One region of the Pradoshia sp. Z3_51 genome, then DNA from elsewhere that is predicted to be linked to it. Evidence: predicted binding sites of a transcription regulator. Region 1 holds the regulator's gene; each other region holds the start of a gene.

Evidence for each region. Region 1 encodes Rex, which represses fermentation and respiration genes when NADH is low (regulators of the CRP and FNR family bind a similar motif). Its sites were predicted from a motif close to TTGTGAAATATTTCACAA; they were not measured.
Region 2: the regulator Rex is predicted to act here: its motif matches at 1,242-1,259, upstream of AC4BHA_RS12135 (cytochrome ubiquinol oxidase subunit I).
Region 3: the regulator Rex is predicted to act here: its motif matches at 3,639-3,656, upstream of arcA (arginine deiminase).

What each region holds. Positions count from the first base shown of each region.
Region 1 covers NZ_JBZAJC010000012.1:80,415-85,521, reverse strand. Annotated here, with positions in the region: gene AC4BHA_RS16520 (ABC-F family ATP-binding cassette domain-containing protein) at 133-2,055, opposite strand; gene AC4BHA_RS16515 (redox-sensing transcriptional repressor Rex) at 2,695-3,354, shown strand; gene AC4BHA_RS16510 (YdiK family protein) at 3,391-3,603, opposite strand; gene AC4BHA_RS16505 (CPBP family intramembrane glutamic endopeptidase) at 3,600-4,331, opposite strand; gene groES (co-chaperone GroES) at 4,632-4,916, shown strand; gene groL (chaperonin GroEL) at 4,974-5,107, shown strand, end outside.
Region 2 covers NZ_JBZAJC010000005.1:134,805-139,911, reverse strand. Annotated here, with positions in the region: gene AC4BHA_RS12135 (cytochrome ubiquinol oxidase subunit I) at 1-1,210, opposite strand, end outside; gene AC4BHA_RS12130 (hypothetical protein) at 1,609-2,382, opposite strand; gene AC4BHA_RS12125 (M3 family oligoendopeptidase) at 2,609-4,402, shown strand; gene AC4BHA_RS12120 (GNAT family N-acetyltransferase) at 4,534-5,013, shown strand; gene AC4BHA_RS12115 (GNAT family N-acetyltransferase) at 5,032-5,107, shown strand, end outside.
Region 3 covers NZ_JBZAJC010000006.1:122,140-127,246, reverse strand. Annotated here, with positions in the region: gene AC4BHA_RS13160 (Crp/Fnr family transcriptional regulator) at 1-180, shown strand, start outside; gene AC4BHA_RS13155 (hypothetical protein) at 266-889, shown strand; gene argS (arginine--tRNA ligase) at 969-2,654, opposite strand; T-box leader at 2,707-2,917, opposite strand; gene argR (arginine repressor) at 3,060-3,515, shown strand; gene arcA (arginine deiminase) at 3,747-4,979, shown strand; gene argF (ornithine carbamoyltransferase) at 5,028-5,107, shown strand, end outside.

The DNA.
Region 1 (5,107 bases):
CTGTGGATAAAAGATTTGAAATCTGTGGATAATGTGGAAAAATCAAAACAAACCTTATTTTATAACTTTTTTAATGTGGATAAAAATGTTGATAAAAACCAAGTCATCCCTAACTTGGTTTTTTATCTTGATTTATTCGTCTTGTAGAGAAGTCCACTCTTCCATTAATGCTTCCAATTCTTCTTCAGTTGCTGTAAGAGTTGTCTGGATTTCCAATGATTTCTCATGGTCCTGATAGATTTCCGGATCACATAATTGTGTATTTAAATCGGATATCCGTGTATCAAGTTCTTCAATGGTAGTTTCAATTTCTGCGATACGTCTTTGGCGTTGGCGCTCTTTCTTTTTAAGCTCCTTGTCCTCCTGATAAGTAGTTTTATCTGAAACAGGGCGATTGTTGGAGATAGAATCCGCTGGTTTTTCCAGTTCAGCGAGTTCCGCTTGTTCTTGTTTTTTCTGAATATAGTAGTCATAATCTCCCAAGTATTCAATTGTACCATCTGCTTTCATTTCCAATACTTTATCGGCAATTCGATTGATAAAGTAACGGTCATGGGATACAAAGAGGAGAGTGCCTGAATAATCAACCAGTGCATTTTCAAGCACTAATTTACTGTCCAAATCCAAGTGGTTGGTCGGCTCATCTAAAATTAAAAGGTTGGCTTTTTGCATCATTAATTTTGAAAGAGCCAGCCGTGCTTTTTCACCACCGCTCAAGGTAGAGACAGTTTTCATTACATCGTCTCCGCTGAATAGAAAGTTCCCTAATATGGATCGGATATCCTTTTCAGGTTGGTTGGGGAAGTCATCCCACAACTCATTTAGCACAGTTTTGTTGGACGATAGATTAGCCTGCTCTTGATCATAATATCCGAGTGTCACATTGGCACCGAGCTGAAAGTCTCCATGCAAAGCTGGAATTCTGTCAATCAATGTTTTTAATAAAGTAGATTTCCCTACTCCATTCGGACCAATCAGTGCAATGCTTTCTCCTCTAGTTATTCTAAAGTTCAAGTGGCTGGCGACAGGTGCTTCATATCCAATAGACAAATCATTTGCATGAAGGACTTCATTACCACTTTGCCTTTCAATCTCAAAGGTAAAATTAGCTGATTTTTCATCGCCCAAGGGCCGATCCATCACTTCCATACGCTGCAGGGCCTTTTGCCGGCTCTGGGCCCGTTTAGTTGTAGATGCTCTGGCCATGTTTCTTTGGACAAAATCTTTTAATTTTGCAATCTCATCCTGCTGCTTTTCATAAAGCTTTGCATTACGTTCATATTCCTCTGCCTTTTGCTCTAAGTATCTGCTGTAATTCCCTGTATATTTCTTAATTGATGTTCGGGAAAGCTCCATGACTTGATGGACAACCTTATCAAGAAAATAACGATCATGGGAAACAATGAGGATAGCTCCAGGATATGATTGAAGGTAGCCTTCGAGCCAGCCTAATGTATCGATATCAAGATGGTTGGTCGGCTCGTCCAGAATCAGTAAATCAGGTTTCGTTAATAATAATTTACCTAGTGCAAGCCTGGTTTTTTGGCCGCCGCTTAAGGAATTAATAGATGTAGTATAATCATAATCTGAGAAACGCAAACCGTGTAAAACAGAACGTACATCTGCTTCCATTTGGTAACCGCCAGAATTTTTAAATTCCTCCTGGAGACGATCGTAATCTTTTAATACCCGGTTATATTTTTGTTCATCATTGTAGACAGAAGGATCAGCCATAGATTTTTCCAATAATCTCAATTCATCTTCTTGTTTTTGTAAGCCTTCAAAAACAGAGATCATTTCATCCCAAATAGAGCGGTCGGATTGAAGACCGGTATTCTGAGCCAAATAACCAATCGAAACATCTTTTGGCTTATAGATCTCGCCACTGTCATGTGAAAGGTGCCCGGCAATAATTTTAAGCAGGGTAGATTTACCGGCACCGTTTCTGCCAACAAGTGCAATACGGTCTTTCGTTTGAACTTCGAGCTTAATTGTAGATAAAATTGCTTCAGCTCCATAATATTTGGATACATTATTAACTTGTAAAATAATCATATTCTCACCTCAAGAAGTACATACCTTAAGTGTAGCCTACTCTTGATAAGCACCGCAACTTAATAGAAAATTTGTGAATACTCACACAAAAATTACCAAAAATGATAGAAATATTATAGAATAGGAATAGGAGAATAAACTTTCAGTGAATTTACGTGCTTTATTAATCAGGAAAGATCCCATATGATTGGTATCGCGGAGGTAACCTGGAAACAATCAGAACCGCTAGTCCTAGTATTTTGCTCGAATATAAAATTAACGAATCATTGATAAAAAAGCGGCGTATTATACATAGCTAAGATAGTTAGAATTATGGTAGTGAAGAAAACTTCTGATATAATTTCTATGTGGTACCCGGGCACTCCAAGGATTAGATATTGATTTTATATGGAAAAAAGCTGAAAATATGAATAGATTAATTATTCGTATAATCTTAAAAACGAAAGTAAGAAATAACAGCTGTTTCAGCAATACTTGATTAACCTTATATGTTATGTGCAAAGCAATCGAAAAATCAATGGTTATTGAAGGAAACTATTTTCATTGGAAAACCGGGGGGTAAAACCAGTCGGGATTATCAAAGGCAGTTTTGATATATGGAGTAACGATTGACAAGAAAGAATAGGGAGAAGGGAATTAATTTTGCAGGAAAATACTAAAATACCGCAGGCTACAGCCAAACGACTTCCATTATATTATCGTTTTATACAAAATCTACACGCGTCAGGAAAACTACGAGTTTCTTCCGCAGAACTAAGTGAAGCTGTTAAAGTAGATTCAGCTACTATACGAAGAGATTTCTCGTACTTTGGTGCTTTAGGTAAAAAAGGGTATGGTTACAATGTTAATTATCTATTATCCTTCTTTAGAAAAACTCTCGATCAAGATGAGATTACAAAGGTAGCTCTAATTGGAGTCGGGAATCTAGGTACAGCTTTCTTAAATTATAATTTTATGAAAAATAATAATACAAAGATTGAAATGGCGTTTGATGTTTCTCCTGATAAAGTAGGAACCCTTATAGGGGATGTTCCGCTCTATCATATGGATGAACTGGAGAAAAAACTTGAAAAGCAAGATATTAGTGTAGCTATTTTAACAGTTCCATCACAGGTTGCCCAATCTATTACAGATCGTTTAGTGGCTGCGAACATTAAGGCTATTTTAAACTTTACACCGGCACGTCTGAATGTGCCAGACAGCATTCGTGTCCATCATATTGACCTTGCAGTCGAATTGCAATCATTAGTATATTTTCTTAAACATTATCCATCCGGAAATACGGAAGATACAGAATAAAAAATCTCGAAGGTTTTCCCTCCGAGATTTTTTTTGTTATTCTTTTGGTTTTTCACTTTTCATTTTCTTTATTTGCTTATGAATCATCACCAAGCGGATTCCTGAACCAACATCAAGTGTAGCCAGTATGATCAGGAAATAGGTAAAGAAATCCCAACCGCTGCGTGATACATTTTGAACAGCAAAAAATATAAAAATAGCACCTAAAATTAAGTAAGTCGTTGCCATATACAACGGTGAACGTCTCATAACAAACCTCCGATAAAGCTTTGAACTTTATTAAGCTCTTCCATATTTTTTAATATATCATCTTTGTAAAGTGATTGTACGATTACAACTAATGTATTCATAGTAATGTGGGCAAAAATAGGAACAAGGATTCTCTTTGTTTTAACATATAAATAAGCAAATGTGAATCCCATTGCTGTATAAAGCAGGATATGTACAAATTCCATGTGAGCAACGGCAAAGATCAGTGAACTGATTAACGCGCTCAGGAAGAAATTCAATCGCTTGTGTAATGTGCCAAAGATAATTTTCCTAAAGACAATCTCTTCTAAAAATGGCCCAAGTACAGAACTGACTACCATAACAAGCGGTACTGCCTCAATGAGACCGAGTATATTCTGTGTATTTTCAGACCCGGTAGGAATACCAATAATTCGTTCGATATTACCAGCTATAGATTGTGAAAACAAAGCAAGAAATACTCCGCCAATTGCCCAGCCGATCGAAGCTCCCACACTTGCCTGATCGCCTAAGCTTCTATTATTTTTTTCATATCTCAGTAGGACTAGAGTAATGATAGAAGCCAGAATAAAGCTTATAACAATCCAATACCCTGCAGCCAATACTTCTATCCGTTCCGCGGGGATATTCGTGTTCGATAAGAAAACCAGCATAATTGGGATACCAAGAATAGAAGAAAATTGCATGGCAATATAGGTAATGAGAATTGACCAGTAATATTTTTTCAAATAGAAAAACTCCCTTAATCTTTTATATAGATATTAGATTGCGCATATCTTTAATTTTAACCGTTTTTACCTCATAGTTACAATTGCGAAACATTTTCCTTCTCTTCATCTACCAAACTGAAATAAAAAGGATATTTAGACCTTATTTGGGTAAGATAAATAAATGGTGATAAAATTTAAAAATTTTAACTAATATTACTTGCAAATCATTGGTTCTTTATTTAAACTATAAATTGTGTTAGCACTCAACGATGATGAGTGCTAATAAAAATGGAGATAACTTTAAGGAGGTAGTTTTACTTGTTAAAGCCACTAGGAGATCGCGTTGTGATTGAACTTGTCGCACAAGAGGAAAAAACTGCAAGCGGCATCGTGTTACCAGACACTGCCAAAGAAAAACCATCTGAAGGCAAAATTGTAGCGGTAGGAACAGGCCGTGTCCTTGAGAATGGTGAGCGAGTAGGATTGGAAGTATCTGAAGGCGATCATATTATCTTCTCTAAATATTCAGGTACAGAAATTAAATACGAAGGTAAAGAATACTTAATTTTACGTGAAAGCGACATTTTGGCCGTTATTGCTTAACGAAAATGTCGATTAAAAAATAAGACATAACAAAAAAATCGAGGAGGTAATTTACGTATGGCAAAAGATATTAAATTTAGTGAAGAAGCTCGCCGCGCTATGTTACGTGGGGTAGATGCATTAGCTGATACAGTAAAAGTTACACTTGGACCAAAAGGACGTAACGTTGTTCTTGAAAAGAAATTCGGTTC
Region 2 (5,107 bases), on a different contig from region 1:
CGGACTGTGCAGTCGTATATAATCCAAAGACTGTCCAAGGCTGCCGGCCAATTTCAGTCATAATCCAGCCAGCTGTATTGGCGATAAAAGGAAGGGCTATTGCTCCAACCATTGCTTTTAAATAGAGTGATTGATTTATTAGGTTATTTTTCTTGATAAATAATAGTCCTAAGGCTGCTAAGCCCATAATAATAGCACCAGCGAAAACCATAATGCGGAAGCTCCAATAAATAGCTCCTACCGGCGGGATATAATCGCCTTCACCATAAAGCTCTGTGTATTTCTCCTGGAGTGTATTCATTCCTTCTACAGATCCCTCAAAGCTATTATAGGCTAAGATACTTAAAGCATAAGGGATTTCAACAGACCACTTGTTTTCACGGGTTTCTTCATCAATATTAGCAATTAGCGACCAGCTTGCCGGGTCACCGCTATCTTCCCATAAACCTTCACTGGCTGCCATTTTCATAGGCTGTGAGGACATTAAATGCTGTGCCTGCCAGTGACCAGTAAATGCGATTCCAAGTCCTGAGATCATCGCCACAATCATAGCGATTGTAAATGATTTCTTAAATACATCTAAGTTTTGCTTTTTCAATATTTTAAATGCACTGATCCCAGCTACTACGAAGGCTCCGGTTGCAAAAGCCCCAAAGACCGTATGTGGAAATTCAACAAGCAGCTGAGGATTTGTGATAAATGCCCCGAAATCATTTAATACAGCTTTGCCATTCTCAATCGCAATCCCAACTGGTTCCTGCATAAAAGAGTTCGCAGCGAGAATAAACAAGGCAGAAAAAATGGTACCGATTGATACAAGCCATATAGATAGTAAATGAACCCATCTTGGCAATCGGTCACGCCCAAACATCCATACACCAATGAATGTGGATTCTAAAAAGAAAGCCAGTAAGGCTTCAATAGCCAATGGAACACCAAATACATCTCCGACAAAGCGGGAGTATTCTGACCAGTTCATTCCAAACTGGAATTCTTGGATAATTCCTGTAACTACTCCGACAGCAAAAGAGATGAGAAAGATATTTCCCCAAAACTTTGCCATGTCCAAATAAATTTCTTTTTTCTTAAAAAAATACAATGTTTCCATAATAGCAACTAAAAATACCAATCCAATGGATAGTGGTACAAAGAAGAAGTGATAGATTGTAGTTGCTGCATACTGAAACCTAGCGAGATCCAATACTTCCATTTAACTGTTCACACCTTTCAATTCTTATGCATTGTTCATTCATTCACAAAACAGACGAAAAAAAACCATTTATAAAGTGCTGTCACCTCTATTATAAAAGTAACTAATTATTTTTGCGTGAATGAAGAGTTGGCTTAAATAGTTTAAATTGTTTAGTAGGTTATCCCTATGTATATATTAATAATTAGTTAAATTTACAATGACCTTGTTTATATTAGATATAATAGTCCTATAATTTGCAAATATCTATAACTAAACTAAAATTACTATAATTAATTCAAATTTATGAAACAATATTGTCACAAAAGCTGCGCAAACGAATTGTCATTCATTTGCAAATCAGTTGACAAAAAGAACAGCTTGATTTTAATAAATCAAGCTGAAGAGGAAGATCAAGATTAATATTTTACCAACTTGTAGCCTTTTATTTTGCAGATATGATTCATAGCCTGATTAAACGTAGCAAATGTTTCATTCTTTATTTTTGTTCCCTGGTTTACGATTTGGCGGACAAGAGTAGTGGACAGGCCTGTATATATAGCTTCTGTACCCAATAAAGCAAGGGATTGAGAGATGACCTCCAGCTCTGCCACAATATATTCGTCATCCAGTGAAGTTACGCTAGTAAAATCAATCACCATATAGGAAGCCTGTTTATCAGAGCTTTCATATAAAGCCTTCTCTTTGATCTTATGAAGACGATCTTCAGACAAAAATCCAGTAATGGGCATTAAAAGTACATCATCCAGAATTGTTTTGATGATAGGAGCATACATTTCTTCCATCATCGAATGCCCTTTATGTATTTCTTCTTCATAATCGGTTACATCCTTCCAAGTGAGCATATAACCTGTTAAACCATTGTTGAATGTAAAGGGACTTATTGCAATCTTAGCTGTGTATTTATTGAAAAATATAATTCTGCTGGTATTGGGGAAGGAATCGTTTTCGAGTATTGTCCTCTTGCAGTTCCCCCCTTGATCAAATTCTGCTATGTTTCTCCCGATATATTCTTCCTTACTTGATAAACCGGTAAAAGGACTTAGACATTGAATTAATTTGTCAGCGTAACGATTGATAAATATGATGGTTAATTGATCATCACAAATAAAAATATTTTCTCCTACTGCATTTAATAATTGATAAGTCTCCTCTGATTGAAAATATCCCATAACCTGTCTCCTTATTTTCTTCGTGCTGTATTAACTCTCATTATACGGAATAATATTGGATAGATAAAAAGTTTTACTTTATATATTAAAAAGGGTAACCAATCAAGAGGTTCAAGAGGATGAGTAGATAGCATATGGGAGACAGTACTATTATTGAGGAAAATATATATCCAACTGGTAATAAAAGTTGTATACTGAAAATTGTGAAAAGACAGGAGGTTTTTGAATGAATTACTCTCTAACATGGAATTTGGATAACATATTTCCAAATGGCTCTGAGTCACCTGAATTACTATCAAAATTAGCTGAAATCAAAGAGCTGTTAAATACATACAAAGGGGCAGTAAAAGCTTGGCAGGCTCCTTCAGACGTTAGCGGTACCAAAGAGATTGTTTCTATATTAAAACAAACAGAGGTACTGCAAAAAGCAATCTATCAGGTATCGGCATTTCTTGAATGTGCTACTGCCCAAAATGTCCATGATACAAAGGCGGATCAATTAAATGGAGAAGTATACACATTAATAAGTGAATTCGAAACAGTTTTTACAGGATTTACAATTAAACTTGTCCAAATAAATGATGCTGTCTGGCAAGAAATCATCGAACAACCAGAAATTAGTGAAATAGCTTTCTATATTAATGAGCAAAGGGAACATGGTAAGGAACAATTATCGGAAGCTGAAGAAGCACTCATTAATGCATTGCGCGTAGATGGATATGTCGGGTGGAGTACCCATTACGATTCACTTGTAAAAATGATTGAGATTCCTTATACAAATGAAGATGGCGAGACTGTTCATTTATCAGCTGGCCAAGCTTTTAATAAGATGCACGACGATCCTAATCCAGAAGTCCGAGCGGAAATTTTCAAGAAATGGGAAAAAGCCTGGGGAGAAAAAGCCCCTTTGTTTGCTGACACGATTAATCATTTAGGCGGCTTCCGTTTGGCTAATTATAAAATGCATGGTGTTGAAGATTTTATGAAAGAGCCATTGCAGTATAACCGAATGAAGAAAGAAACATTGGATGTAATGTGGGATGTCATTGCAAAAAATAAGCAGCCTTTTGTAGAGTTTCTTAACCGTAAGGCAAAGCTTTTAGGTAAAGAGAAATTGAGCTGGGTAGATGTTGATGCACCGATCGTAACAACGGAACCGATGCATTACACATTTGATGAGGGAGCAAAGTTTATCATCGATAATTTTGCGAAATTCGGTGATGAATTGCCTAAATTTGCCCAGGAAGCATTTGAAAAGGCGTGGATTGAAGCAGAGGATCGTACTGGCAAGCGTCCTGGAGGATTCTGTACTAGCTTTCCTGAAACAAATGAATCACGTATCTTTATGACCTATTCAGGCTCACCAAGCGGTGTAGCAACGCTTGCTCATGAACTAGGTCATGCTTTCCACAGCCATGTATTAAATGATAAGCCATTCTTTAATACAGATTACGCGATGAATGTCGCTGAAACAGCATCTACATTTGCTGAACAAATTTGCTCTGATGCCAGTGTCCGTGCTGCTGTATCGGATGCAGAAAAAATCACATTGCTCGATAACAAAATACTAAATGCAATTGCTATGTTCATGAACATTCATGCCCGTTTTATTTTTGAAAAAAATTATTATACAGAACGCAAAAATGGATTGGTTTCCGTTGAGCGCTTGAACGAAATGATGGCATCTGCACAAAAAGAGGCATATCAAAATTCTCTGAGTGAATATCATCCAACCTTCTGGGCAAGTAAATTGCATTTCTATATTGCAGAAGTGCCATTTTATAATTTCCCGTACACGTTTGGATATTTGTTTAGCTTAGGGATTTATCACTTATCTTTAAAAGAAGGTAAGTCATTTGAAAAGAAATATATTGCATTATTGCAGGATACAGCTGCTATGACAACAGAGGAGCTTGCGATGAAACATTTAGGTGTAGACCTAACGAAACCAGATTTCTGGCAGGCTGGTGTGGATCTTGCAATTGCTGATGTAAATGAATTCCTTGAATTAACGAAATAAAGGGAGAAATTCCTTTTGTGTGGCATTGTCATTCTTTAGAGGGTGGCAATGCTTTTTGACTTTGATAGATCATTCAAGCATGTAAAGAGTAAACTATAGGATAGATGGTTGAAAAGGGGATTAGATATTAAATGGTTATACGTTCATCAAGAATTGAGGACTACGAACAATTAATAGAACTTGAAAATTTGATTTGGAATTATACAAATACACCGATGCCGATCGTTTGGGAATCAGTAGCCGATTATGCTCAGCATTTTCCGCCGGGAAGCATGTTTGTCGCAATTGAGAACGGGAGAGTTGCGGGCTATATGTCTGTTAAATATCCTACTCCGTTGGAGAGCAATTGTCATGTATGGGAAATGGCGATTGGTGTCCATCCTGACTTTCAGGGCAAGAGTATAGGCAGTAAATTATTGCAGTTTCTGGATGAAGAGGGGAAGAAGCGTGGGATCCGAAAAATTTCTTTAAGGGTATTGTCCACAAATACACCGGCTATTTCTTTCTATAAGAGGAATGGCTATATTAAGCAAGGTGTATTAAAGGGAGAATTTTTTCTGAATGGTCAGTATGTGGATGATATACTAATGTATAAAGAACTCGTTGATTAAGAAGGAGAGGTTGTTTGAGTGATTAAAATAGAGCTCGGCACCGAAGGAGATCAAGCGTTTATCCGAGAACATTTAATTGATTTTAATCGACTAA
Region 3 (5,107 bases), on a different contig from region 1:
TCAGGGGTCATTCGTATTAACTGTCCGATTACAACAACCAAAATTTCTGTTATGTCCGGAACCTCCAGAGAAACCGTAAGTATGGTCGTAAATAAATTAAAGAAGGATCAGATTCTATCCATAAAAGATCGAATGCTTCATATTCATAAACCTGAATATTTTGAAGAAGAAGTTATATGAGGAAAATTTATGAACTGATTAATTGAAAATCTCTCCATCTCCCTACTATAATAGGAATATTATACTAAAGGGATGGAGGGGTAATGTGATCAAAACTTCCTATCATACACTGGGAGCAGTTATATTTATTTGGGGGTTAGTATTACAACTGAAATGGCCCGGTCAGGATGAAACTATAGGCCATCAACTGTTTCAAGCGTACTCTATTCCTGTTACAGCCGAGATTGGGGTCTCTTATGTTTGGATTGTATCCATTATCATTCAGGTCAGCGGAATCTTGTTATTTTTGAAATGGCTATTTATGGAGCATCCTCAGATTTTAAAGAAATATATGAAATTTGAACCGGTATTCTTGGTTGTCTTATTGTTTGCTATTCCTTTTGTAATTAACAGTCTATTAAGTACTTCTGCCAAAACGTATATTTATGCTGCTGAGAATGGAGCTAATGCTATAGAATATTTGGAAAGCGAATGTACAATAGAAGAGCAGGATGAAGGTAATCTGTATGAATGCAAAATTATACTGCAAAATTATGAGCATCAATCACAGCAGGTAACGTTGCATTTTCCTGTTTCCGATTCGGTAAAGAAAGAAAAACAAGTAACAGCTTATTTACAGGTTCATGAAAAAAAAGAGATTAGAGTGCAATTTACAGCTGATGAATTAGCCGCTTTCGAAGGGGTACCTGAATTTACAATTCAATCATAATGGTCTTAATAGAAAATATCGGAGAACCGTGTATCATAGAAGCGGTTCTCCGATATTTTTTATTGAAGGTTAGCTGGGATTACATTTCCTGCGGTGCTTCCATTCCTAATAAATGCATGCCTTCTTCAAGAACGATGGTAATTGATTTTATTAAAGCCAAGCGATTTTGCAATTCACTGTCATTCTCTAATATGCGTATATGTCCATAATAGCGATTAAATGATTGAGCCAAGTCAATCAAGTATTTAGCAATAACGGATGGCTCCATTTTTTTGAAAGACCGCTCAATCACGGATGGAAATGCCAGCAAATGCTTTACAATATCAAAGCTATATTCATCACTCAAGCCTGCTGATGCACTAGCAGGAGTAAAGGCCTTTCTAAGAATAGAATGGGCACGAGCATTTGTATATTGTAAATAGGGACCAGTTTCACCTTCAAATTTTAGGATGTCTTCGAGCGAGAATTCAATATTATTCATACGGTCATTTTTCAAATCGTTGAATATAACAGCTCCTACGCCTACTTGTCTTGCAACCTCATCTTTGTTATTTAAATCAGGATTTTTATTCTCAATATTCTTACGAGCAAGCTCGATTGATTCGGCCAGCACTTCCTCGAGGAGGACCACTCTTCCTTTACGAGTCGACATTTTTTTGCCGTCTTTCATAATCATTCCGAATGGTACATGTGAAATGTCGTCAGCCCAGTCAAATCCAAGTTTCTTTAAAACAGCTTTAAGCTGTTTAAAATGTAAGGATTGTTCATTTCCGACTACATATACAGCCTTGGCAAAGTCGTAGGTACGGTAACGGTATAAAGCAGCTGATAAATCCCGTGTTACATAAAGAGTCGCACCATCGGATTTTTTGATTAAACAAGGTGTTAATCCCTCTTCCTCTAATTTGACTACCATGGCACCCTGATCTTCTACAAGCAGGCCGCTATTCTCAATTATTTCTATAACCTCTGCCATCTTATCATTATAAAAAGCTTCCCCATTAAAAGAGTCGAATTGAATGCCAAGCAGCTCATATATTTTCTCGAATTCCTTCAGGGATTCTTCTTTGAACCATTTCCATAATTTCGTGGCTTCTTCGTCCCCATCTTCCAGCTTTTTGAACCAGTCACGTCCCTGTTGCTCTAGCTCAAGTTCTGTTTCGGCTTTTTCATGAAAGATAATATATAACTTTAAAAGTTCGCTGATGGGACTCTTTTTAACTTTTTCTTCATTTCCCCAAGCTTTATAGGCTACAATTAATTTTCCGAATTGAGTGCCCCAATCACCAATGTGATTAATTTTAACAGGGGTATAACCGCATTTTTTAATAATATTGGCTATAGAGGCTCCGATTACTGTGGAGCGAAGGTGCCCCATCGAAAAGGGCTTGGCGATATTGGGTGAAGACATATCAATTGCGATATTTTCACCATGTCCAAGAGAAAGTGTGCCGTACTGATGTTGATCAGTTAATATCGTATTCATTACTCTTTCACTGATAGACTTTTTATCGAGGAAAAAGTTAACATACGGTCCAATAGCTTTTACATCCTCATAACGTTCATCCTTTAGTTGGTCAGCTAATGTTACTGCAATTTTCTGCGGAGATTGCTTCCACAGTTTTGCGAGAGTGAAACAGGGAAATGCCAAATCTCCATGCTCTTTGTTCTTTGGGGTTTCGACCAAAGACAAGCATGTTTCAAGATTTAAGTCACCTTTTAGTACTTCATTCATATGAGAAGCTACATCTAGTTTTATATCCATATCCTCAGCCTCCAGTAAAATATAATAAAAAAAGCCCGCCTCTTAAAAATCTTTAAGAGACGGGCTGTAAACCCGCGGTACCACTCTGCTTGTTCTAATGAACCACCTTAACTTTATAACGGAAAAGTCCGGCCCAAACTACTAAAGTTGTTCGAATGAGCATTTCAGAAGGGCGTTCCTTAAAACCATTAATACCAGGCTCTCACCATTCCCGGCTCGCTATAATTTGTATTTTAAGTACTATTCTTCATCATAAATATTATCTTTATTATTTTATATACAAATAGTATAGAAATTCCGAATAGAAAGTCAATACAAAATATTCTTTTGTATGAATATATTGCTCATCTATGCACAAATGAGTATAAATAGAATTATAGAACTTAGTAAAAGGAGTATTTTATTATGAATAAGGAAAAAAGACTCGCTATTATTAAGCAGGTAATTCAGAATAATGAAATTAAAACTCAGGAACAGCTGGTCGAAGAATTATCTAAGCAAGGGTTGCATATTACACAAGCCACCATTTCTCGAGATATCCGGGAATTAAGCCTGGTAAAATATCCATCTAAGACCGGAGGGACGAAGTATGGATTTATCGGAGATCATAAGTACAATGACACAATGAAACTACGTAAAAAAATGCAAGACGCATTATTAAATATTGAAAGAATAGAATATTTTATTATCCTAAAAGTATTACCTGGCCATGCCCACTCATTTGGGGCAATTTTAGATGAACTTGAGTGGGAAGAGAAGGCGGCAACTATATGTGGGAATGATACCTGTATGATTATTTGCCGTACAATCCATCAAGCAGAGGCCCTGGAAGAAAGGTTAAGAACAGTTGCAAATTTATAAGAAATATTTTTTTATATTTCAAGTATGATATGCAAAAAAATATACATAGTTATGCGAAATAATAGGAAATTAAAAACAATTAATTGAATATTCATACATAAACTTTTCTATTTAAAGAGATTTATGTGAGGATTTACACATTTTTTGTGTGTAAAAAATCACAAATCTCTTTTTTTCGTTCCTTTACACTAAAAATGTAAGAAAAATAAGGTGTGCAGGAGGAAAGGCAATATGACAAATCCAATTCATGTTACTTCTGAAATCGGCACTTTAAAAACTGTAATGTTAAAGCGTCCCGGAAAAGAAGTAGAAAATCTTACTCCGGAATATCTGGAGAGACTATTGTTTGATGATATTCCTTATTTGCCGATTATTCAGGAAGAGCACGATTATTTTGCTAATACACTAAGAGATCAAGGAATAGAAGTTTTATACCTTGAGAAGCTTGCTGCAGAATCTCTTACAAATCCTGAAGTGAAAGAGGAATTTGTTAGCCGCATGCTTGAAGAAAGCAATGCAAAGGTACAGGGTACATTTGAAAATCTTAAAGAGTATTTATTATCATTTTCAAATGAAGACATGGTTGACAAAATTATGTCCGGTATCCGCAAAAATGAACTGGAGATCAGCAAAAAAACACATTTGTATGAATTGATGGAAGACCATTATCCATTCTATACAGATCCAATGCCAAACCTGTATTTTACGCGGGACCCGGCAGCAGCTATCGGAAACGGTTTAACAATTAATAACATGCGCGAACCTGCAAGACGCAGAGAGTCCATGTTCATGGAATATATTATCAAGCATCATCCACGTTTTGCTGGTAAAGATGTTCCTGTATGGCTTGACCGTACTTATCATAACCCAATTGAGGGGGGAGATGAACTGGTATTAAGCCCAGAAGTAGTCGCAATCGGTGTTTCAGCAAGAACATCTGCTAAAGCAATCGAAAAATTCGCGCTTAGCATCTTGAATAAACAAAATCAATTCAAGAAAGTAATAGCTATTGAAATACCTAGCTGCCGTGCATTCATGCACCTGGATACTGTATTTACAATGGTAGACTACAATAAATTTACAATGCATCCGATGATTCAGGGACCTGGCGGTAAAATGAATATTTACATCCTTGAAAAAGGCGCTGATGAATTTAATGTAAATATCACACACCGTACTGACATTAAAGAGACTTTAAAAGAAGTGCTTAACTTGCCTGAACTTGAAATCATCCTTTGTGGTGACGGAGATGAAATCGCAGCTCCACGTGAACAGTGGAATGATGGTTCCAATACACTGGCGATTGCACCTGGTGTAGTTGTTACATATGACCGTAACTATATCTCAAACGAGTGCTTACGCAAACATGGTGTAAAAGTTATTGAAATCAAAAGCTCTGAATTGTCTCGTGGCCGTGGGGGCCCACGCTGCATGAGCATGCCTCTAGTACGTGAAGACATTTAATAAAAGATTTAGTTGATTAAAAGGTTATCGTTGGAGGGAGTATATAAAATGATTAAAACAAGACCAGACCTTAAAGGTAGAAGTTTCTTGGCTGAGAAAGATTTCACTGAAGAAGAATTCTTACACAT